One region of the Streptomyces sp. AM25 genome, then DNA from elsewhere that is predicted to be linked to it. Evidence: riboswitches for the same ligand, from Rfam matches in the RefSeq annotation. Region 1 holds a riboswitch; each other region holds the start of a gene.
What was found. Region 1 has a riboswitch for magnesium ahead of ACLHRZ_RS17805 (hypothetical protein). Riboswitches for the same ligand answer to the same signal wherever they lie in the genome.
Positions count from the first base shown of each region.

Region 1 (5,824 bases):
TGGCCAGCACCTGCACGACCGGCTGCGCGAACCGGGTCACCCGGGGGTTCATCCCGATCCACACCCCGACCGGCACCCAGACCAGCGTCGCGACGACGCTGAGCACCACCACCCGCCCGAAGGTGGCCGCACCCAGCGCCAGCGCATGGCCGAAGGCGCCCAGGCCGACGGTGGAGTGCACGTAGGCGAACGCCTTCCAGGCCCCGTAGACGACGACCGTGCTCACCGCCCCGGCGAAGAACACGTCCGCGGTCCGCTCCCGCGCCGGCGAGATCCGGATGGTGTGTTCGGCCACCCCGAACGGCCGCATCAGCCGGTCGAACGCGGGCCAGAGCGGCTTCAGCGGACGGCCCAGCAGCTGTGGCACCTCCGACCGCCGCAGGAAGTCCAGCACCAGGCTGCGGGGATGCTCGGCGGCCTCGGACTCCTCCACCCGGAACCGCTCCGACCAGGCGGTGACCGGCCGCCAGAACAGCACGTTCACCCCGATCACCAGGACGACCATCACGCCGCTGGCGATGCCCACCTTGCCGAGATCCCCCTCGGCGATGGCGGCGGCGGCGTACGAGCCCATGCCGGGCAGCGCGTACTGGTGGTTGAGCACGGAGATGGACTCCGAGGCGGCCAGGAAGAACCAGGCGCCGCCGAAGCTCATCATCCCGTTCCAGACCAGCGGGATCACCCCGCTGGGCACGTCCAGCTGCCAGAACCGCTGCCATTTCGTCAGCCGCATCACCCGGGCGGCCTCGTCCAGTTCCCGGGGCTGGGAGACCAGCGAGGCGTAGAAGGCGAAGGTCATGTTCCACGCCATCGCCGTGAAGATCGCGAAGATCGAGGCGCATTCGAGGCCCAGTTCGGAGCCGGGGAAGAGGGCGATGAACGCGGTCACCGTCACCGAGAGGAACCCCAGGACGGGCACCGACTGCAGGATGTCCAGCACCGGCAGCAGCACCTTCTCGGCCCTGCGCAGCCGGGCGGCGGCCGTGGCGTACGCGAAGGTGAACAGCACCGACGCCAGGAGGGCGATGAACATGCGCAGCAAGGACCGCACCGCGTAGTACGGCAGGTTCGACGGGTCCGTCGAGACCGCCTTGGGCGCGGTCTCCGGCAGGAACGGCGCGTTGAGCGACGGAGCCAGCCGCAGCAGGCCGTACAGCAGCGCCATCAGGGCCACCGCGACCACCAGGTCGACCCACCGCAACGCGGGCCGCCGCCACACTCCCCGGGACGGAAATCCTCCCGTATCCACCATCGGACGCCTCCGTGCGCTCACGGCTCGCCTGTCCGGGCCAGGAAATCACGCCCGGGAATCTCCGTGCCGCAGCCCGACGACCGACACGCGCAGGGGCACCCGCACCGGGCGGCGTGGTGATGGCGTCAAGATCAGGCCCAGTACTTGCGTCGACGTGCAAGTACAGGCACACTCGTAGAGGTTTCGAAGAAGGCACCTCGTTCGGTGAGGCGTCTGTACGGACACAGGCCACTGACCCCACGACGTCGAGAGACGCCCAGGGTCAGGACAGGTCTCCCCGGCCCAAGGGGTGACCCCAAGTGGCTTCCCCCGGGCGGGGATTACGCCGTGCAGTGCCAAAGCTCTGACGAGTTGGGGTGAGCCGGCCGATGGGGCCGGTCCGCTCCTTGCCGCGTCCGTCACGGCGCTCATGCGCCCCGGTCCGGGAGGAGGCGAGAGAACATGGATTGCGGTCCCAGTAGTCCGGGCCACAGTAGGCCCTGCCTCCGCCTGTCCCGGCTCCGTCCCGGCGTGCGGTAAGCACCCTCTCCCTGCGCGCACCCGCTTCACTGCCCTGACACCCGTGCGGCCTCACACCGCTCCGGGCCGGTCGGCCTGCACGCCCGCGGGGGTGAATCGCCACCCCATGCCCGAAACCTCCCCCTCGGGGGAAGAGAAGAGAGCGTAACGTGCGCCTTCTCACGCACCTCACCCAGCCCTCCGCACCGGCCCGCCGGTGCCCGCACAGCGCCGGCCACCACCACGCCCGCGGCCCTGAACACGCCTGCCCGCACGTGACCTTGGCCCTGGGCGACGGACCTGAGCGGGCCTACCGGCTGGACGACCCCGACACCTGCGCCCGGCCGTACGCCCCGCACGCCGCGTACGACCCACGAGTGCACCTCGCCTACGTCCTCGCGCAGCAGGGACACGACGCCCACTGGCTCTCCCGCTTCACCGGCCTGCCGCTGCCCGCCGCGCGCCGCATCGCCGGAGCCGCCGCGCTGGCCCGCGCCTGACCACCCTCCACGCCGAAACGTTCCGCCATTCCCTGGCCGCGCCCTGCCCTCCCGCGGGCACGGCGTCCTACGGAGGTGACCTCTGCATGTCCGTCCTCACCCTGATGCACACGCGCATGCACATCCGTCGCGAACACCACTCGGCCGCGCGCATGCCCGGACCCCTCCGGGGCTTCGCCGACGGCCCGCTCGACACCACCGTCCTGCGCGCGGCTTCCGCTCCGGCAGCGGCCACCCGGGGCGTCCCGGACGAGCAGGCCGAACGCCCGCACGCCCACTGGCACATGGTCACCGGCCCCGACGGCCGGCGACACCTCGAAGCGGCCTGGCACCTGGACCGCTGACCCACCAGCAACCCTCCTGGAAACAGGAATTGGAGACACCGACATGTACTTTCCGGCCGGCCTCCTGCAGGAAACCGTCGAGCGACTCATCGACAGCGCCCCGTACGCGGCCACCAACGTCCCCCTGCACGGCGTCGCGCACGTCATGTGCGACACAGCCGAGGAGCCCCGCGTACGGGCCCGGCTCACCCAGGCCCTGACCGGCCCCGACGTGCACTTGACCGAGGTGTCCAGCCGAAGCGAAGCGCCCGGCTCCGCACTTCTGGAAGCGTCCTTCGACACGCGGGGCCCCATCGCGACACCCCTGTCGCAACTGCTCTCCCTCGTCTGGCTGGAGCCCGCGGTGAGCGACCTGCACTGGCACCTGGACAGCCGGCCGGCGGCGGTTCCCGCCGACGTGGAGTCTCCGCACGCGCCGACGCATTGTGTGGACGGCCTGGTCCTCGACCTGGAACGTCGTACGGTCTCGGCGGACGGCAGGCCGGTCAAACTGACCTGCATGGAGTTCGAACTCCTCGCCTACCTGGCCGCCTACCCCCAACGCCCTCATGGTCAGGAGCAGTTGATGGAGATGGTGTGGCAGCGGGACGCCGTCGGTGAGACGCGTACGGTCGACACGCACGTCGCCCGCCTCCGGCGCAAGCTCGGCTCCCGTTACGGGGCGGTCATCGCGGACGCCGGGCGGGGCGGGTACGCGTTCGAGCCGTCGAAGGCGGCGGCGTGAGATCACGTATCAGACGCGCCTGCAGAGTCCGGTGATCGCGGTCGCGAGGGCGGCCGGCTGTGACAGGAACGGCGAGTGGGAGCTGTCGAGTTCGAGGACCGTGGTCGGTGTGCCGGACACGGCGTCGATCTCGCGTACGAAGCGACGCTGCAGGGCTACCGGGAGGGCATTGTCCTTCGTGCACACCACATAGGTGTGCGGCACGGTGCCGTACCGGCCGGCTGTCACGGTGAAGGCATCGGTGGCAATGCCGAGCGGACTGTCGGCGCTGAGCAGGCTGATCGCCGCCGTCGCCGTCGCCTCGTCCACGTCGCCGTAGAAGGTCTCGCGGATCGCGGCGTGGCCGTCGCTGTCGCCGGGATCGATGCGCACCGCCCCGACATCGGCCGGATCGGCCCTCAGAAGACGCAGCACCAGCTCGCCCTGATTCTCGGGGACCGTGCTGTACGCCCCGGAGGGCAGACCGGAGACGGGGGCGAGCGCGGCCACGTACACAAGATGAGCGAACAGGTGCGGGGCCAGCTCGGCAGCGGCGGTGGCGACGGTGCCGCCCTGGCTGTGCGCCACCACGATGCAGGGCTCGCCGTCGCCGATCACCCTGATCTGCTCGACGAGCATCGCTGCGGCCGAGGACGCCGTGACGGCGGCGACTGCGGACGGTTCCTCGGCGAAGGCGGCGGGATCGAACGGGCGATCCCATCGCGCGCTCGGCTGCCTGCCGTTCAGCCCGTGCCCTTCGAGGTCGACGGCCACGGACATGACACCGCGTGCGGCGAGCTGTTCCACCGCGCGGCTCCAGCACCAGCTTCCGTGCCAGAAGCCGTGAACGAGAATGACCTTGCGCATCGCTGCCTCTCCTTGCCATCGGCCGCACGGGCGGCGCGCCGTCGGCAACGTCAGGAAACACGGGTGCACCCGTGCGTCATCCGCGCACGGTCACATCCGTTGGTTCGCACGGGGGATGCGCCGCCGTTTTCGCTTCGTGCCCGTGCCGGCCCTCGAGCAAACTGGTACGTCGCGTGGATGCCGTCGGGCAGGGGCATCCGGATGATGGTCGGAGGAGGTGCGCCCAGGGTGCCCCCGGACGTACCTCCTCCCATCACCGCGAAGTCGGTTCGTCGGAGGAGAGGGCAACGTGGACGAGCGTCGACAGCAGACGGAAGCAGGTTGGGCGGCCGAGGGCGAGTTCGACATCATCGTGTGCGGCGCGGGCCCGGCGGGGTCGACGGTCGCGGGGATGCTCGCGGCCGACGAGGACCTGCGGGTACTGCTCCTGGAGGCGGGCCCGGACGATGACGACGAGCGGGTGTCCGACCGCGACCGGTGGATGGAGAATCTCGGCACCGAACGCGACTGGGGCTATGTCACCGAGCCCGGCGCCGGGATCGATGGCCGGCGTCTGGCGTATTCCATGGGTAAGGGGCTCGGCGGCGGTTCGAGCATCAATGCCGGAACCTGGGCGCGCGGTCATCGGCGCAACTGGGAGGAAATCGCCGCGAGTTGCGCGGACCCGCGGTGGGACTACCGTTCGACGCTCGGCGTCTACCGCGAGCTGGAGACCTGGCACGGCGAGCCCGACCCCGAACGGCGGGGCACCGCGGGCCCGATGCACATCCTGCCGGCACAGCCGCTGTATCCGTTCTTCTCGGCGCTGCTCGACGGAGCCGAGTCGGCCGGGCTCCACCGCTACGACAGCCCGAACGGGGAACTCGCCGAGCGGGGGAGCGGCTGCGCCGTCCGGGACGAGTACGCCGTGCGCGGCGTGCGGCGCTCGCCCTACCGCGTGCTGGTCGCCCCGCGGCGGCGGCAGCGCAATCTGACGGTGCTCACGCGGACCCTGGTCACCCGGGTCGTGTTCGAGCATGGTCGTGCGGTCGGTGTCGAGGCCGTGACCGGGGGCCGCCGCGTCCGCTTCCGTGCCGCGCGCGAGGTCGTGCTCAGCCTCGGGGCGGTGCAGACGCCCAAGATCCTCATGCAGTCGGGCATCGGGCCCGCCCGGCACCTCGAGTCGCTCGGCATCGGCGTCCGCGCCGATCTTCCCGGCGTGGGCGCCAACCTCGGCGACCACCTGCTGATCAGCTGCGTGTGGGAGGCCGGCGCCCGCGAGCTGCCTCCGCCTCCGCGCACCCAGGCGGTGTGCTTCTGGGGCGCCGACGGCCACGCCGAGCTGCCGCGGTTCTTCATGTACTCCGCCGCGATGGCGTTCATGTCCCCCGAGGCGGAGGCCCGGTACGGCAAGCCGGAGTCCGCCTTCACCTTCCTGCTGGGCATGAGCCTGCGCTCACGCGGATCGGTGCGACTCGCCGACGCCGACCCGGCGAGCGCTCCCGTGATCGAGACCGGCTACTTCGACGAGCCGGACGACCTGCGGGATGCCGTCGAGGCCTACCGGTTCGCCGAGACGATCGCCCACGCGGAGGCGATGCGCCCCTACCGGGGATCCCGGACGGTGCTCGGGAACGTGTCCGACGCCGAGGTCGCCGCCTACATCCGCACGACGGCCTTC
Region 1 is NZ_JBKIWN010000012.1:84,827-90,650, forward strand. It holds gene ACLHRZ_RS17800 (ABC transporter permease) at 1-1,252, opposite strand, end outside; M-box (ykoK) riboswitch at 1,442-1,615, shown strand; gene ACLHRZ_RS17805 (hypothetical protein) at 1,921-2,250, shown strand; gene ACLHRZ_RS17810 (hypothetical protein) at 2,337-2,594, shown strand; gene ACLHRZ_RS17815 (winged helix-turn-helix domain-containing protein) at 2,638-3,318, shown strand; gene ACLHRZ_RS17820 (alpha/beta fold hydrolase) at 3,328-4,164, opposite strand; gene ACLHRZ_RS17825 (GMC family oxidoreductase) at 4,454-5,824, shown strand, end outside.

Region 2 (5,824 bases), on a different contig from region 1:
GAGCCGCAGTCCGCGGCGCTTGTCATACAGTCCGGTCGCAGACATGGCCGGAGTATTGCACCGGGCAATACTTCGATCTTCGAAATCCCGGGGAGTTTGCACGCCAGGGATTACCGGTGCGCGTGTGGGTGAACCGGGGCCCCGGAAGGGGCGCGGGGAACTGCGCGACCAGCCACCGACGGCCCGCAGCCGACGCAGCGTCCCAAGGGTCCGGGGTGAAGTCCCGGGGGCATCGACTGCGGGTGCGTCGTGGCGGCTCGCGCCCGCGCGGCGGAGCCGTACATGTGAACAGCCCCGCGCCCCTGACGGGGCGCCCTCACTCCCGGAACGTACGCCGATACGTACCCGGCGAAACGCCAAGCGCAGCGTGCAGGTGCTGCCGCAGGGACACGTCCGTGCCGAAGCCCGCGCGCTCGGCGATCCGGCTCACCGGCAGGTCGCTGCTCTCCAGCAGGTGCCGGGCCAGGTCGACGCGCTGCTGGACGATCCACTGCCCGGGGCTCAGGCCCACCTCGGCCCGGAAGCGCCGGGTGAACGTGCGGCGGCTCATGCCCGCGTGCCGGGCCAGGTCGTCCAGGCCGAGCGGCTCGTGCAGCCGGTCGAGGGCCCATGCGCGGGTCGGGGACGTCCCGGCGTCCGGGCTCTGCGGCACGGGCCGTTCCACGTACTGCGCCTGCCCTCCCTCGCGCTGCGGGGGGACGACGCAGTACCGGGCCACCTGGTTGGCGACGCCGCTGCCGTGGTCGCGCCGGATCACGTGCAGGAGCAGGTCGATGCCCGACGCGGCGCCGGCCGAGGTCAGCACCCGGCCCGCGCCCGCGAAGAGGACGTCGGGCGCGAGCCGCACCCGCGGGTACAGCTGCCGGAAGCGGGCGGTGTGGCGCCAGTGCGTGGCCGCGGGGCTGTCGTCGAGGAGACCTGCCGCGGCCAGGACGAAGGTGGCGACGCAGATGCCCACGATCCGGGTCTCCGGCCCGATCAGCGCGAGGGCCGCGGCGGTGCGCGGCGGCAGGTCGTCCGGGCCGGTGACGCGGACGAACTTCTCCGAGGCGGGGATCACCACGGTGTCCGCCTCCGCCAGCACCGACGCGTCGTGCCCGACGGCGATGGTGAAGTCCGCCTCGGTGCGGACCGGCCGGCCGTCCACGGAGCAGGTGACCACCTCGTAGAGCGGCTGCCCGTCCGGCCCGGTGGCCGTTCCGAAGAACCGGGACGCCAGGCTGAGCTCGAACGGAATGACCCCGTCCAGGGCCAGGACCACTACACGATGCATGGCCCGATTCTTGCACACCATGACCTTCGGGCCACTGTTTTCGCAGGTGGTGTTACCCGCACTCTGGGGACATGACCACGATGAGAGCAATGAGCCAGAACACCTACGGCGGCCCCGAGGCCGTGCGCGAGACCGTCGTCGAGAAGCCGGTGCCCGGCCCCTCCCAGGTGCTCGTCCGCGTCCGCGCGGCGGGGATGAACCCGACCGACTGGAAGCACCGCCAGGGCCGCGGCTTCCTCGACCGCCTCCCGATGGTGCTCGGCTGGGACGTCTCCGGCGTCGTCGAGGCCGTCGGCATGGGCGTCACGCTGCACGAGGCCGGCGACGAGGTGTTCGGCATGCTGCCCTACCCGCACGGGGTGGGCTCCTTCGCCGAGTACGTGGTCGTTCCGGCCCGGGCGCTGGTGCGCAAGCCGGCGAACGTCGACCACGTGCAGGCGGGCGCGCTCCCGCTCGCCGCCCTGACCGCCTGGCAGGCCCTGGTGGACACCGCGGACGTCCGCCCCGGGCAGCGCGTGCTGATCCACGCCGCGGCGGGCGGGGTCGGCCACCTCGCCGTGCAGATCGCCAAGGAGCGCGGCGCGTACGTGATCGGCACGGCCAGCGCGCCCAAGCACGCGCTGCTGCGCGAGCTCGGCGTCGACGAGCCGATCGACTACCGGACCGAGGACTTCACCGCGATCGGCCCGGTGGACGTGGTCCTCGACACCATCGGCGGCGAGACGGCCGCCCGTTCCCTCAAGACCCTCAAGCCCGGCGGCCAGTTGGTGTCCATCGCCCTCACCTCGCTCCCCGAGGACATCGACGCGCAGGCCGCCGCCCTGGGCGTCCGGGTCCGCCCGCTCCTCGTCGAGGCCGACCAGGCGGGCATGCAGGCCATCGCCGACCGGGCCGCCGACGGCCGGCTCCGGGCCGTGGTCGAGGCCGCGTTCCCGCTCGACCAGGCCGCCAAGGGGCACGAGTTGGGCGACACGGGCCGGGTCGCCGGCAAGGTCGTGCTCACCGTCGCATAAGCGGACAGACGGGCGATACGGGCCGCTCCTTCCCCCGGGGAGCGGCCCGCATTCTTGGCCACAGGGTCAAGCTTGTGTCAAGTAGTTGCGTTCATGCGCAAGTAAGGGGCTATGCTTCTGAGCGTTCGAAAAGCATCAGGCACCTCGTTCGGTGAGGCGTCTTCACGGACACAGGCCACTGACCCCACGACGTCGAGAGACGCCCAGGGTCAGGACAGGTCTCCCCGGCCTAAGGGGTGACCCCAAGTGGCTGCCCCGCCCTGCGGGGAATACGCCGTGGAGTGCCAAAGCTCTGACGAGTTGGGGTGAACCGGTCATGGAACCGGTCCGCTCCTTGCCGTGTCGTCCGGCGCCCGCGTGCGCCCCGGCCGGGAGGAGGCGAGAGACATGGATGGCTGCAGTTGCAGTAGTCCGGGCCACAGTCGGCCCCGTATCCGCACGTCCTCGCTGACCTCCGGTACGCGGTAACAACCTTTCCTGCGCGCACTTCTGCGCCCTGCACTGCCACCCGTACGGCCAACTGCCGTGCCGGGGTGCTGTGCTGCGCGCTCGCAGGGAGGATCGCTGCTGCGTGCCCCGCTACCTCCCCCATCGGGGGCAAGGGAGGCCCGTCATGACCGACACGATCATCAACCCCACGCCGGCACCGGCGCCGCGCGCCGCCGTTCTCGACGACGCGCACGTCGGTGACATCCGTGGTGCCCTCGGCACCATCAAGCTCGACGACACCGCTCCTCGCAAGGGGCTTTCCGCCAAGCTCAAGACGCTCCTCGCGATTGTCGGCCCCGGCCTGATCGTGATGGTCGGCGACAACGACGCCGGCGCTTTCGACACCTACGGCAACGCCGGTCAGAACTACGGCACCAGCCTGCTGTGGACGCTGCTGCTGCTCGTCCCCGTCCTCTACGTCAACCAGGAGATGGTGCTGCGCCTCGGCGCCGTCACCGGCGTCGGCCACGCGCGGCTGATCCTGGAGCGGTTCGGCAAGTTCTGGGGCGCGTTCTCCGTCATCGACCTGTTTCTGCTCAACGCCCTGACGATCGTTACCGAGTTCATCGGTGTCACACTTGCCGTCGGCTACCTCGGACTGCCCAAGACGGTGAGCGTGCTGGTGGCGGCGGCCGTCGTGATCGCGGCCGCGACCACCGGCTCGTTCCGGCGCTTCGAGCGCACCGCCATCGTGCTGTGCGCGGGCTCGCTGCTGCTCATCCCGATCTACTTCATGATCCACCCGAGCACCGGGACCATGGCCCACGACTTCGTCGTCCCGGGCATGCCGCACGACTCCAAGCTCGCGGACGTCATGCTGCTGATCATCGCGATCGTCGGCACCACCGTCGCCCCCTGGCAGCTGTTCTTCCAGCAGTCGTACGTCATCGACAAGCGCATCACCCCGCGCTTCATGAAGTACGAGAAGGTCGACCTGTGGATCGGCATCATCGTCGTGATCGTCGGCGCCGCCGCCATGATCGGCTTCACCGCCGCCACGTTCATGGGCACCAAGGACTTCGGCAACTTCACCGACGCGGCCGGCATCGCCAAGGGCCTGGAGGACCACGCGGGCAAGCTCGCCGGTGTCCTGTTCGCCATCGCCCTGCTCGACGCCTCGATCATCGGCGCCTCCGCCGTCTCGCTGTCCACCGCCTACGCCCTCGGTGACGTGCTCGGCCTCAAGCACTCCCTGCACCGCGGGGTGCGCGGCGCCAAGGGCTTCTACGCGATCTTCGCCGGCGTCATCCTGGCGGCCGCGGTCATCGTGATCATCCCCGGCTCGCCGCTCGGCCTGATCACCACCGGCGTGCAGACCCTGGCCGGCGTGCTGCTGCCCTCCGCCACGGTCTTCCTGCTGCTGCTCTGCAACGACAAGGCCGTCCTCGGCCCCTGGGTCAACGGCCGCTGGACCAACGCCTTCACGTCCCTGGTCGTCGCCGTCCTGGTCGTGCTGTCCATCATCCTGACCGCCGCGGTGGCCTTCCCCGACATCACCTCCGGCGCGATCCTCGACATCATGGCCGTCTGCGGCGTCGCCGGCATCCTGGCCATCGGCTACGCCGAGGTCCGCCGCCGCAGGAAGGGCTGGGCCCTCGCCGCCCCCATCGACCGCACGGGCAAGGAGAGCTGGCGGATGCCTCCGCTGGAGGAACTCCCCACGCCCGTCATGTCCACCGGCCGCAAGATCGGCATGTCCGCCCTGCGCGCCTACCTGGTCGTGGCCATGGTCCTGGTGATCATCCACGTCGTCCAGCTCGCCATGGGCCACGGTCACTGACAGACGTCCCCGGGGCGGCGTGTCCTCCCCAGTTCCGCCGCCCCGGGGGCCGCTTCGCTCCGCTGGAGGCCGTCCGGCGACTGCGGGCCGGTCCAGCCGGTCGCGCCCACGCGGCGGAGCCGCTGGGGGCACCTCCTGGGGCCACCCCCAGCGGTAGCTGGGGGAGGTGGCCGGAGTAGCTGCCCCGCGCCCCTCCGGGGCGCGACATCTGCCCTGCGCCTCTGACGGGGCGCGACAAAAGTCCGTCAGGAGCAGACATGTCCCTGCGTTACCCGCGCATCATCCGTACCCACCAGGAACGCTCCGCCCCAGTGGCCGTCGAGCCCAAGGTCCGGAAGCCGCAGCTGCCGCACCGGCTGGGCGGGCTGACCGTCGACCCCGAAGCACGCATCGCGACCGCGGATGAGCGGGAACTCCCGCTCACCTTCATGGAGTTCGAGCTCCTGTCCCACCTCGTCGCCAACCCCCGGCGCGTCCACACCCGCCGCCAGCTGCTGACCGTCATCTGGGGGCCGGGCAACTCGAGCGGCGCCCGCACCATCGACGTCCACGTCGCCCGGCTGCGCCGCAAGCTCGGCCCCGACTACCAGGCCCTGATCAAGACCGTGCGACAGGTCGGCTACGCGCTCGACCCGTCGAAGATCCAGGAGGTGTGCCACCATGCGACTCCTTGACCGTCCCCTGTTCCGTCGCCCCGCCCCTCCGCCGCCCGCCGCACCGACCCACGGCACGATCAGCGCCCGGTGCGAGCGCCGCGTCGAGGGCAAGGTCCGGGCCCTGTGCGTGCTCGCCTTCGCGGGGACCGGGGTGCGCCTGAACAGCCTGCACATCATCGAGCCGGACGACAGCGTCACCGTCGTCGTCCGCATCAGCCTCACCCTGTCCGGCCCGGCCGGCGTCGCCCTGGAGCGGCTGGTCGGCCAGCTGTCCCACGAGCCCGGCGTGCGCGACCTGCACTGGCGGCTGCACTAGCCGGCGAACCGAGCAACGATGGGAGGAGAGGCCGAGGAGGTGGTGGTCCGGCATGAAGGTGCCCCGCCTGCACGCCGGTGAGGGTGCGGGGGCCCTGGCGGCCCTGGTGGCGGGCCTGCTGCTCGTCGTCGGGATCAACGCGGCCCTGGCCGGCGACCGGCCGTTCGCCACCGCCGCCTGGACGGCCTCCGGAGCCGTCGCCCTCGCCCTGGCCGCGGGCGTCCTGCACAGCCGCCGCCGCTCCGTCGCGCGCGCGGCGGGGACACCGCTGCCGGAGCGGGTGGACGACGACTGGTT
Region 2 is NZ_JBKIWN010000009.1:126,330-132,153, forward strand. It holds gene ACLHRZ_RS13235 (chloride channel protein) at 1-45, opposite strand, end outside; gene ACLHRZ_RS13240 (GlxA family transcriptional regulator) at 317-1,273, opposite strand; gene ACLHRZ_RS13245 (NADP-dependent oxidoreductase) at 1,354-2,286, shown strand; M-box (ykoK) riboswitch at 2,423-2,598, shown strand; gene ACLHRZ_RS13250 (NRAMP family divalent metal transporter) at 2,900-4,555, shown strand; gene ACLHRZ_RS13255 (winged helix-turn-helix domain-containing protein) at 4,813-5,229, shown strand; gene ACLHRZ_RS13260 (hypothetical protein) at 5,216-5,527, shown strand; gene ACLHRZ_RS13265 (hypothetical protein) at 5,580-5,824, shown strand, end outside.
Region 2: another riboswitch for magnesium. It lies ahead of ACLHRZ_RS13250 (NRAMP family divalent metal transporter); the one in region 1 lies ahead of ACLHRZ_RS17805 (hypothetical protein).

Region 3 (5,824 bases), on a different contig from region 1:
GAAGTAGGCGGTCCAGCCCCGCAGCACCTGGTTGAGCTTGCGCAGCAGGACTGCCAGCGGCAGGCTGACGTTCATCCGGCAGAGCGCCTTCGTCTTGGCCTTGATGGACCGAAGTGCCTTCTTGGCCGGGTAGTTGTAGACGTACTGCCGGTCGGTTCCTCGCTTCTGGTGGCGTTGGATGCGCCAGCCGAGGAAGTCGAGGCCCTCGTCGATGTGCGTGATCAGTGTCTTCTCCTCCGAGAGCCGCAGGCCGACGGTGGAGAGGACTTCCGCCACTTCTGGAAGCAGTGCCTCGGTGTGGGCTCGGGTGCCCGACACCAGAATGACGAAGTCGTCCGCGTACCGGATCAACCGGTAGTTGGGCAGCCCCTTCTGGCGTCGTGTCCACCGTTGCTTCGTCGTGGACTGCGCCCCGCCAGGTGCCTTGACGAAGTGCTCGTCCAGGACCGAGAGGGCCACATTGCTCAGCAGGGGCGAAAGAATCCCGCCTTGTGGGGCAATGCCGCGTAGTTAAGCCACTTGGCAATCTGTTTCCACATTTTCACAGCGACACGCCGGGGCTTGTTGTGGACAGTCAACCTGCACCGGTCCTGCTCTTTCGCTGTCGCCGCGAACCTGGTTATGTTCCTCGTTCATGGGTGGGATTCGGGATGAAGAAGCAGTCTCTGGTGGGCGTCTGACGGACCGGGTGAGTATCGGGCTTCTGACGCGTCTGGTGGACCGGGACCTGGTGGATGAGGTCCTCGCGGAGACGGGGCGGACGGAGAAGAGGTCCCGTCTGCTGCCTGCACGTGTCGTCGTCTATTACGTGATGGCCATGTGCCTGTTCTTCAGCGAGTCGTACGAGGAAGTAACCCGTCTCCTCGTCAACGGCCTGCGGTTCATGGGGACATGGCGGAAGGAATGGACGGTTCCCACGTCCAGCGCGGTGTCCCAGGCGCGCCGGCGTCTGGGACCTGAACCGCTGAAAGCGCTGTTCGAGCGGGTAGCGCTGCCGTGTGCCCAGCGCGGTACGCAAGGGGCGTGGCTGGGAAATCGGCGGCTGATGGCCATCGACGGTTTTGTGCTGGACCTCCCCGATACACCTGCGAATGATGCGGAGTTCGGGCGTTCCGGCGGGGAGAAGAATCCTGCCCCGTTTCCGCAGGTGAAGATTGTCGGGCTGGGGGAATGCGGCACGCATGCCGTTGTCGCTGCGCGTATGGGGCCCTGGCGGACGGATGAAGGGAAACTCGCCCGGGATCTCGTGGCGGATTTCGAGCCGGGCATGCTGATCACCGCCGACCGGGGGTTTTATGCCTACCGACTGTGGGAGGCAGCTGCGGCCACGGGGGCGGATCTTCTGTGGCGGATGCCCGACGGACCTCATCTGCCGGTAGTCCGGCCGCTCAAAGACGGGTCGTACGAGTCGTTTCTGCTGGACCCGGGAGTACGCCGTCGGCGCGCGGTCCAGCGTCACCGAGGGGCAACACACATCGAGGAGCCCTCCGGCATTCCGGTCCGGGTCGTCGAGTACGAAGTGACCAACCATGAAGGCAAAGGAGAAATCTTCTGCCTGATCACCACCATCATAGACCCGGACGACGCCAGTGCAGCCGAGCTCGCGGCGGCGTATGCCGAACGCTGGGAATTCGAATCCGGCCTCGACGAGATCAAAACCCACCAGCGCGGCCGCGGTGCCGTACTGCGCTCGAAGTCCCCGGATATGATCGAGCAGGAGATCTGGGCGCTCCTGCTGACCCACTACGCAGTCCGGCACCTGATGTGCGAAGCAGCCGACCAGGCCGACATCGACCCCGACAGGCTGTCTTTCATCCGCTCACTGCGCATCATCCGCCGTCAGATCACTGACCAGGCGGGCTTTCCCCCCTCACCGTCTCACGAAAGCTCTTGAAGCAGCCTTCACGGAAATCCTGGAGAGACCCAACCCACGCCGACGCCACCGCACCAGCCCACGAGCCGTCAAACGCATCCACGTCCACGCCTACAGGAAGAAGAAGCGCACCGAAACCACAGTCCACCACCCTGACCCACCAAGCATCAAAATCTTCGCCGTTTCTTAACTACGCGGCATTGCCCTGCCGATCAACACGTCCAGCTGATGCGGGCTCAAACCGGCAGCACGGTGGAACGGCATCGGCCCCCCGAACGAGCGCGTGGGAGTCGGCACTTCACACGCTACACCGGAGGGACCGATCCCGTGTTCAGCGATCACCATCCAGCAACATCACAGACTTCTGAATGACCTTCCAGCCGTCCCCTCTGACCTGCCTATTCCACCCCCGCAGGACAGGCTGAAAGGCCTTCAGCCAGACAGGCATAGAACTCCGTCCGAAAGCGGGACAGTTCCCCAAATGCATCCCGCGGGACGCCCCGCTACAGCAGACTCATCGTTACGGCCTTCGCGCTGATCAAACGCCTCTGTGACGGAGCACATGATCAGGCGGAGGCCGCTCCCACGTCCGGCAAACAGCGGATCCCAGCCCTAACAATCCTTACACTCGAGGACCTTGGTAAATCCCGGCACCTCGGGGACTGCGAAGAGGGGGAACGGTGGGGTGTCGTCTCGGCTCTTTTTCAGGCTGTCCTTGAGTTCTGTGGCGGTGAAGGAGTGGGGCGACGCGTCGTGGGTCATGGAGGACTTCAGTTTATCGAAATCCTTGGAGAATTGACTGAGGGATGTCCGGCTTATGCAGTTGTCGTAGGTCATGCGGCCGAGGCTACTGCCGTCGTTGGCGTTTTTGCAGGAGGCTTCGCGCAGGGCACTGAGGATTGCCTCTTTGTTCTGGTCCATGAATTCGACGGAGAAGTGGGTGAAGTTGTCCGGCTTGTGCAGGCCCTCGGCCACTGCGCTGCCGACGACGTCGAGGAGGTCGTTGCTGTCGCGGCTGAGGGTTTTCCTCAGGCCGTCGCGCAATTTCTTCTTCGCCATGAGGGCCTCGTGTTCGACCTTTGCTACTTCCTGCTTGCTCAGGCGGCGCCGGGCGCTGTCGAGCTGTGCGTCGATCAGGGCCTCACCCTGTGCGGCGCTGGCGGCGAAGTGCATCTGGACGGCAGCCCAAATGCCCTGGGTCTTGGGGTCGTTGACGGCCCTCTTCATAGCCTCGGGGCCGAAGTTCTTCCATGCTTTGTCGCGTTCGGAGCGGATGTGGTCGTCGATGGAGATCTTTCCGCTGCCGAAGGCGGCGCGGCTGATGATGCTGATGACGAGGGCGACCACGCTGGCGAGGATGCCAGCGTGCAGGGGCATAGACTTGAGTTTGGCCAGGCGGTTGATGCCGTCTGCGGTGAGGTTGGCGATGGCCTCGCCGATCTTCTTCGGGTCGTGTGCCAGGCATGCCTTGACCAGGTCTTCGAAGTGCCCTGCCTCGGCCACCTTATTGACCACGGCAGTCCTCAGAGCACCCAGCAGCCCCTGGTCGACGTAGGCTGTCGCGACGTCGTTGAACTTCCTCATACGCTCGGCGTAGTAAAGTCCCTTATTCTTGTCCTTCAGGTCCACCTCCTTGGCGCTGGTATCGGCCTTAAAACTCTTTACGATCTTGTCGAGATCCTTGACATCCTTGAACGCCGGACTCAGATAGGGCTTGCCGTCCCGCCGCGCCGCCTCGTAATCGTCCGTGGTCTCCTTGCCCTGCCCGATCTTCTCCAGGTTTTCCCGGGCCTCCTTCAGGAACTCCTCGAACGTGGCCGGAGAATGTATCTGCTGTGCGGCGGCTGCTTGGCCTGCGGGGGCGGCCACCCACAGCACCGGGGCTGCGAGGAGCGTAGACAAAGTTATACTGATCGGGTATTTGGACCGGGCAAAACGCTTCACGGCTGTCCTTCCGGATCATTTGGAGGGTTTGCGGTATTCGAAACAGGCGGGGTGTTGCCACAGCCAACGACCTTGGGGGCGCACGGCCTGCCAGCCCCGGAACTACGGGAGGCAAGTCGGCTGACCACGACGCAACACGCTCGCTTCGGGGCCTGCCCCTGTCCACCGGCTTGGCAGTCGACCCCTCAACGCCATCCATCGCCCCTGCGCCGGCCTCCCGTAACTCCCCGATGGAGTGCGGGGCAGGCAGTTGCAGGTGTGGCGAGCGTGTTAATGCGCGCCGGGGGCGGGCGAGGTCATGTGTGTACGGGGGCCACTGTGGCTCGGACTACTGCAGGTGCAGCCCATGTCTCTCACCTTCTTCCGGCCGGAGCGTGCGGGCGCTGGACGACACGGCAAGGAGCGCACCGGCCTGTCGGCCGGTTCACCCCAACTCGTCAGAGCTTTGGCACTGCACGACGTGATCCCCTGGGCTGGGGAAGCCACTTGGGGTCACCCCTTGGGCCGGGGAGGCCTGTCCTGACCCTGGGCGTCTCTCGACGTCGTGGGGTCAGTGGCCTGTGTCCGCACAGACGCCCACCGAACGAGGTGCCTTCTTCAAACCTCCACGAGCATAAGCCTGATTAAGTCGGACATTAAGGTTATTTGTGCACCCGTGGATACGCTTGACGAAACCTTGACCGTCAGGGGCCGGGACACAGTCCGTTGGTCCCGCACGCCCGGGCCGCCCTACGTCCCGGGCGCGCGAGACTGCCGCCTCGCCGAGACGCGTCACGGATGGAATCTCCCTGGCTCGAGCGATTGAGGGTGGGCTTGATTCGGTTTGACGGACATCCGAGATCAGGGGCATCACCCCGGAAGGATGTCCACTATGGAGAGCATGGGGAAGAAGAAGCCGCGTCCTCGCCGCTCGTTCACGCCGGTTCAAGGCCGAGATCGTCGAGCTGTGCCAGCGCGGTGACCGCTCGGTCGGGCAGATCGCCAAGGACTTCGACCTGACGGAGACTGCCGTGCGGCTGTGGTTCCACCAGGCCGAGACCGACGCTGGCCTGCGGGGCGGGAGGCGTCGCACAGACGGAGGGAAGCCCCGCCCGGCGCCTCGCGGGAAGCGTACGGACGGGGCAGTGTGCGGTGCTACACGGGCGGAAGCGCATCCGGGTCAATGACTGCCGTACCCGCCTGATGCTGGCCTCTGCACGGGGGCGTCTGCTTGCAGAAGAATCCACGCCCACGGCAGGCCATGCACGCGTGGGACGCCATCAGCTCTCCGGCGTCGCCGGACTGGTTCACGAACAGAGTGGCAGTCCGGTACGTGCCTGCGCCCCTGCATCCCTTACAGAAGTGGTGCGGGCCGGGGCAGGGGGCGTCAGTCATGACCGGGTGTCGCTGTCGACCGAGCCGGAGCCGCCGCATGTGCCGCATTGCTGGTCTTCGTACTCGGGGCCGCCGGGGTTGTCTTCCATGTTGTGATGGCGCTGAACCTGAACGGTGCCGCTGCCGTTGCACGTGCTGCACTGAGTGGCCATCTTGCGAACCTCGCATCCATGTTGATGATGGTGCTCTTACGGTCCGTGCCTGTCCCCCGTTCGCTGATGGCTCCCCCTTTCTGCGTAGGTGGTCTGTGCACCCGCCCGGCCGCTGGACCTCACATCTGACGACCGGGCGGGCGTCTGATGCCTGCCCTTCTGCCGGGGAGATAGGACCCACGGCGCGGGGAGGGTGCGCCATGGCGTCGGCAGAGGGGCAGGGGTCTAGGGCGTGTATCGAATGTGCTGGTCACAGCCACTCGTTGATGGCTGCGATGGTCAGTGTGGCCTCGTAGCGAACGGCGAGTTTGTCGTATCTCGTGGCGACCGCGCGGTGCCTTTTGAGGCGGTTGATGCCGCACTCGACGGAGTGCCTCTGCTTGTAGGTCTCGCTGTCGAAGGCCGGCGGGCGGCCTCCGGCGGAGCCGCGTTTCCGGCGGTTGCGGATCTGGTCGGTCTTCTCCGGGATCGTGCAGCGGAT
Region 3 is NZ_JBKIWN010000067.1:397-6,220, forward strand. It holds gene ACLHRZ_RS35660 (group II intron maturase-specific domain-containing protein) at 1-501, opposite strand, end outside; gene ACLHRZ_RS35665 (IS4 family transposase) at 635-1,894, shown strand; gene ACLHRZ_RS35670 (hypothetical protein) at 2,486-3,817, opposite strand; M-box (ykoK) riboswitch at 4,239-4,412, opposite strand; one part of gene ACLHRZ_RS35675 (IS5 family transposase) at 5,594-5,824, opposite strand, start outside.
Region 3: another riboswitch for magnesium. It lies ahead of ACLHRZ_RS35670 (hypothetical protein); the one in region 1 lies ahead of ACLHRZ_RS17805 (hypothetical protein).

Region 4 (5,824 bases), on a different contig from region 1:
TGTTGATTCTGTGACACGCGTATACCACCACCTCAGAAATCAGTAGAGGTCCGGGTGGACCAGACACGGCTGATACCGCTGGACAATGGCGCCGGTCTTCGAGGCCGGGCAGGGCCGATGTCAGGCTGCGCGCCAAAAGCGGGAAGCTACGGTTTGTTGCGCTGAAGGCCATGGCTCCCGGCCACTCGTGCAATCGGCAGGCCCACGATGTTTGCGGGCCCGTCGCATTCCTGCAATCGAACAAATCATTCGTACGGTTGCGCGAGTTGCCGCTTCGCGCCGTGTGGCGCAAAAGACGCGCTCCATGAGACCACCGTTTACTGCCGGTGCGGAGGTTGCCGGTGTAGGCTGCGCGGCCCTGCAGCCGACGGCGCCCGCAAAGGAAGGGACCGCCCTGTCCAGGGTCCGTTCGTTGAATACGGAATGGTGTCCTGCCGTTTCGCCGCACCACGACGGTGGCAGGCCGTCGCTGTGACCCGCCGGGTTGTGATGAGGCATCGGCAGGGGTGAGTTGGTACCCGGTATCTGCATGCCTGCGTTACGGCAGCAAGCAGGACCCGGCCGGTCCCGGAATGTACTGGCAGGTAGCCCCGGCAACCCGGTCATACCGGTGTGCGGGAGGCGCTACGATCCCATCCGCTGGCAGTACAGCACCGCCTGCCTCGCAGCCTTCAGGGCCCAGAGGGGGTGTTGTTGTGCCTGTATCCCACCGTCCATCCCCCCGGAATCCGGAGGGGTACGGGCCACGCCGGAGGGTGGGCCGGGAATTGTGATCACCCCGGCCCACACCCACTCCGCCGGGCGGCCATGACCGTCACCGGTTTCTGCCCGCCGTACGCGGCCAGGCCCGCGGACCGGCTGGCCTGCAAGTCTGGACGCGGAGAGTCCGAGGTGATCGGCGTGGCAGTCCCAAAATGGTGGAATCGCGGGTCGGCGCGGTATCGGCTGGCCGTAGTGATGGCGGCTGCGGGGGTGCTGGCGGGCTGTGGACTGTCGTCGGCGCCCTCCGGTGCCCAGACCGGTGATCCGGTGTCGATGCTGCCGACCCCCGACTCGCAGAACGGCGACGGGGGCATGCCGGACTTCTATACCCGGCCGCCGGCAAACCATGATCTGCTGCGCAGGCCCGGGCGGATGATCCGCGTCGAGCCGCTGCCTGCGGAGTTCTCCCTGGCCGGCGCGGGGCGGGCGGACCGTATCCTCTACTCCTCGACCAACGGGCTCGACGGGAAAACACCGGTCATGGTGTCCGGCGCTGTCTTCCTCCCCAAGGGCACCAAGCCCGTCGGCGGATGGCCGGTGCTCGCGTGGGCGCACGGCACGGTGGGTGTCGCCGACGTCTGTGCCCCATCAGCAAATAAGCGGTCGGAACGCGACGCCGCCTATCTCGATCACTGGCTGGACCAGGGGTACGCCGTCGTCGCCACGGACTACCAGGGCCTGGGCACACCGGGCGGGCACCCCTACCGCGCCGTGCGTCCGGGCGCATATTCGGTGCTCGACTCGGTCCGCGCGGCCGAGTCGGCCGACTACGGCCTGGCGAAGAAGACCGCACTGGTGGGGCAGAGCCAGGGCGGGGCCGTCGTGTTCGAGGCCGCGGCCGCGGCAGCGTCCTACGCACCCGACGTCGACCTGAAGGGCACCGTGGCCACCGGACCCAACTACGTCACGCCGAAAACGCCCAAGAAACTCGACGCGAACCGCGTCGACCCGGAGCTGCTCGCCTACGAGTTCTTTGGCCTGCACCTGATCGCCCAGGTCGACCCGGCGTTCAAACCCGAGGATGTGGTGACCGACCGCGCCAAGCCAGTGCTCGGCCTCACGCGCACACGGTGCCTGGGCGACGTGGCGGCCCGCATCAAGCACGACCGGCTCACCCCCGCCGCCGCCTTCACCCTCGACCCGAAGGACATCCTTGCCCGCGAAGACGTGCCGCCGCGGTTCTTCACCAGCCTCAAGGTCGCCAAGCCCCTGTTCATGGGCACCGGCGGCAAGGACATGGACTCACCCACCGACCGACAGGTCCAGCTGTTCCACGACGCCTGCGCAGCCGGTTCGGTGATCGAACAGCACCTCTATCCGGAACTCGACCACAACGCCACGGTCATCGCTTCCCTGGCGGATTCCACCCCGTTCCTGCGGAAGGTGTTCGCCGGCGAACCCGTAGCAGGCAACTGTCCGAAGAGCTAGGCGTATTGCCCTGCATCCTCCTTCGTCCAGCTGAAACATGTTTGCCCAGGTTCCAGGATGCGCTGCCGGCGGTATTTTGACAGCGGGCCGCCCGCCCCCAGGTCGAGTGGGGGCGGGCGACACTGATGTGGATGGGTCAGGCGGTTGACCTGCTGGGCGTGGTGCGAGTGCTACCGCTGGTGTCCGTGCGACGCGTGGCCCTCGTGCCCGTGGGGTCCGTGGCCTCCGTGCCCGTGCGACGGCTGGCCTCCGTGCCCGTGGGGTGCGTGGTTCCCGTGCCCGTGCGACGGCTGGCCCCGGTGGCCGTGGTCGTGACCGTGCGGCGCGTGGCCCCGGTGCTCGTGCCGCCCCGGACGCCCGTGGCCCTGCCCGGGCGCCCACGGCGTGCAGACGGTGGCCGTGGCAGTGGCCTGCTCGGTCTCGGAGGAGCCCTGGTTGGTGAAGTTCACCGTGACCTGGATGCGGTCGCCGCTGGTCCAGCTTCCGCCGCTCGGCGCGATGTTGATGCTGTACGGCTGGGAGGTTCCGGGGCAGGTGGAGGCGTTTTCAGACTGTGAGGCCTGTCCGGAGACGTTCTTGCCGTCGGAGGCCTGGACAGCCACGGTCGGGGACGAGTTGGAGGCGGGCGCCAGCGCGCAGGTATAGGTCCCGGTCACCGTGATCGTTCCGTCGCTGTTGAGTGCGGCGGAGCTGTTGACGGTGGTGGCGGCAGGCGTCTGGGCATTGGCCGGTGCGGTGAATCCCACCAGGAGCCCGGAGGCCGCCAACGGGACTATCGCAGCCATACGCAGGGATGAACGCATGATGTTTTCCTTTCGGATGAGGTCGTGCCGGAGGTGGAACGAAGCCGGCTGGAACTCCCGCGATCCCCACAGCCAGAACAACGGTGACGACGAGGCCGTACGGCGGGAGAAGGGGCCTGTGCGCAACAGGCGTATCTCCGGGAGCATTGGGAGGCCAGCAGGTCCACGATGCTTGCGGGCCCATCACCGTTCCCACAATCGAACAACTGCATCGCACGGTTGCGTGGAATTCGTTTCGCGCCGTGTGGCATAAAGGATGCGCTCTTCGTGGGGTGCAATCCCTTGGCCGGGGCAGGAAATTGTGGTATCGGCTGGCCCTCGGCACGGCACAGGAACCTGGCTCCGATCGGCGTGCGGAAGCGCCTGAGCGCGGCTGAAACGATCCTGCCTTTCTCGTTTGCGATACACCGTCCCGGGCGGTCCGGGCACTCTCATGCCGCGACCCAATGGGCCACGCCGGGCTACGAGTCGGACTTGTGCGGCCATCGGCATCGTCCCATCACGCTGCCCACTGCTGGCCGTTGGCCGATCACAGGGAATCCACAACTTCGCTCATTTCATGGCGAGTTCTTGGGATCGCGTTCACTTGCGCGTCGGCGCAAGTGAGGTAGCGTCCGCAGTGGCTGAAATAAGGCACCTCGTTCGGTGAGGCGTCTGTGCGGATATAGGCCACTGACCCGACGACGTCGAGAGACGCCCAGGATCAGGACAGGTCTCCTCGGCTTAAGGGGTGACCCCAAGTGGCTTCCCGCCTGTCGGGTGGGGATACGCCGTGCAGTGCCGAAGCTCTTACGTGGAGGGTGCCGTCCAGGGAAGGCCGGCTTGCCCCGTGCCCCGGGGTGGTCGGCGGGTGCTGGATTGGGGGTGGTCAGGATGAGTCCTGACGGTGATAGGTGGTGTCGCTCTCGTTCCGGGCGAACTACGGTGCTCTTCTGAGCCCGCTTATCGCGTGCAACGCACGTGCACATGGCGTGAATTCGGCATTCCGATAGGCATCGGCTTATCCGTGCTCCGGTCCGGGCTGTCGTCCGCTGTGTCGTCATGCGCTTTTTGCCTGCCTTCATACGGCGGTATTTCGCCTTGTCTTCATACGGGCCTGCCCGAGTGCGCCCGTTCGCAGTTCTGGGAGGTAGTGACATGTACTACGACACCGTGCGTCCGGACCCGGGGCCGGACCCTGGAAGGGAGCAGAGTGCCGCCCCGGGCGGTACGGCTGTCCTGGACAGTGCCCACACCGGGGACATCGTCGGTGCGCTGGGTACGATCGGCCGGCATGACAGCGGGCATCGGGGTTCGTGGGGGCAACGGCTGCGGACCCTGCTGGTGATCATGGGGCCGGGGCTGATCGTGATGGTCGGCGACAACGATGCGGGCGGCGTGGCGACGTACGCCCAGGCCGGCCAGAACTACGGCATGAAGCTGATGTGGACGTTGGCCCTGCTGATTCCGGTGCTCTACGTCAATCAGGAGATGGTGGTCCGGCTCGGAGCGGTTTCCGGGGTCGGGCACGCGCGGCTGATCTTCGAGCGGTTCGGGAAGTTCTGGGGCGCGTTCAGCGTCGGTGACTTGTTCCTGGTCAACGCGCTGACGATCGTGACGGAGTTCATCGGAGTCTCACAGGCACTCGGCTACTTCGGGATACCCGGCTACGTCGCGGTGCCCATCGCAGCGGTGCTGCTGTTCGCCGCGGTGGCCGGCGGGTCTTTCCGGCGCTGGGAGAGGTTCCTGTTCCTGCTCATCGCGGTGAACGTGGTGATGTTCCCCATGGCGCTCATGGCCCACCCCAGGCTGGGAACGACCGCGCAGGGGCTGCTCCCGCAGTTCCCCGGCGGGCTCGACTCGACGCTGCTGCTGGTGATCGTCGCCATCGTCGGTACGACGGTGGCCCCGTGGCAGTTGTTCTTCCAGCAGTCCAACGTGGTCGACAAGCGGATCACCCCGCGCTGGATCCGTTACGAGCGCGCCGACCTGTGGATCGGCATCGCGGTCGTGATGGCCGGGGCGGTGGCGATCATGGCGACGTCGGCCTTCGTGTTCAGCGGCACGGACCTGGCAGGACAGTTCAGCGACGCCGCAGGTGTGGCGGACGGGCTGCGCAAGCACGGCGGATCGGCCCTGGGGGCGCTGTTCGCGATCCTGCTGCTGGACGCTTCCCTCATCGGCGCCAACGCCGTGGGACTTGCGACCACTTACTCCCTCGGGGACACCTTCAAGAGGCGGCACTCGCTGCACTGGAAGATCTCCGAGGCACCGCTGTTCTACGTCGGCTACGCGTTCCTGATCGGCATCGCCGCCACGATCACCCTCGTCTCCGATGACCACGTCCAGGGCCTGATCACCCAGGGAGTGCAGGCCCTGGCAGGCGTGCTGCTCCCTTCGGCGACCGTCTTCCTCGTCCTGCTGTGCAACGACCGTCCGGTGCTGGGCCCCTGGGTGAACAGCGTCCGGCAGAACATCGTGGCCGGCGTCATCGTCTGGTGTCTGGTGCTGCTTTCGCTGGCACTGACGGCGGCCACATTCTTCCCGAACCTGACCACGGCGCAGTTGGAGACCGGCTTCGCCGTCGGCGCGGGCCTCGGCCTCGTCGGCGGAGCCTCGGTGACGTTGCGCTCACGGCATGAATCCCGGATCGCTGCGGCAGAGGCGGCCGCACGGCTCCGCGCAGCGGCCCGGGAGGGGGCGGTTGCACCCGCGCCTCTGGACAAGGACGGTCTCAGGGCCCTGCTGGAGGCCGACCGGTTGGTCTGGCGTACGCCCGCGCTGTCCTCCCTGAAGCGGCCGAAGTTCTCACCGCTGCGCAAGGCGGGACTGATCACCCTGCGCGGCTACCT
Region 4 is NZ_JBKIWN010000058.1:6,722-12,545, forward strand. It holds gene ACLHRZ_RS35160 (ISAzo13-like element transposase-related protein) at 1-17, opposite strand, end outside; gene ACLHRZ_RS35165 (lipase family protein) at 901-2,190, shown strand; gene ACLHRZ_RS35170 (hypothetical protein) at 2,361-2,975, opposite strand; M-box (ykoK) riboswitch at 3,624-3,800, shown strand; gene ACLHRZ_RS35175 (NRAMP family divalent metal transporter) at 4,131-5,824, shown strand, end outside.
Region 4: another riboswitch for magnesium. It lies ahead of ACLHRZ_RS35175 (NRAMP family divalent metal transporter); the one in region 1 lies ahead of ACLHRZ_RS17805 (hypothetical protein).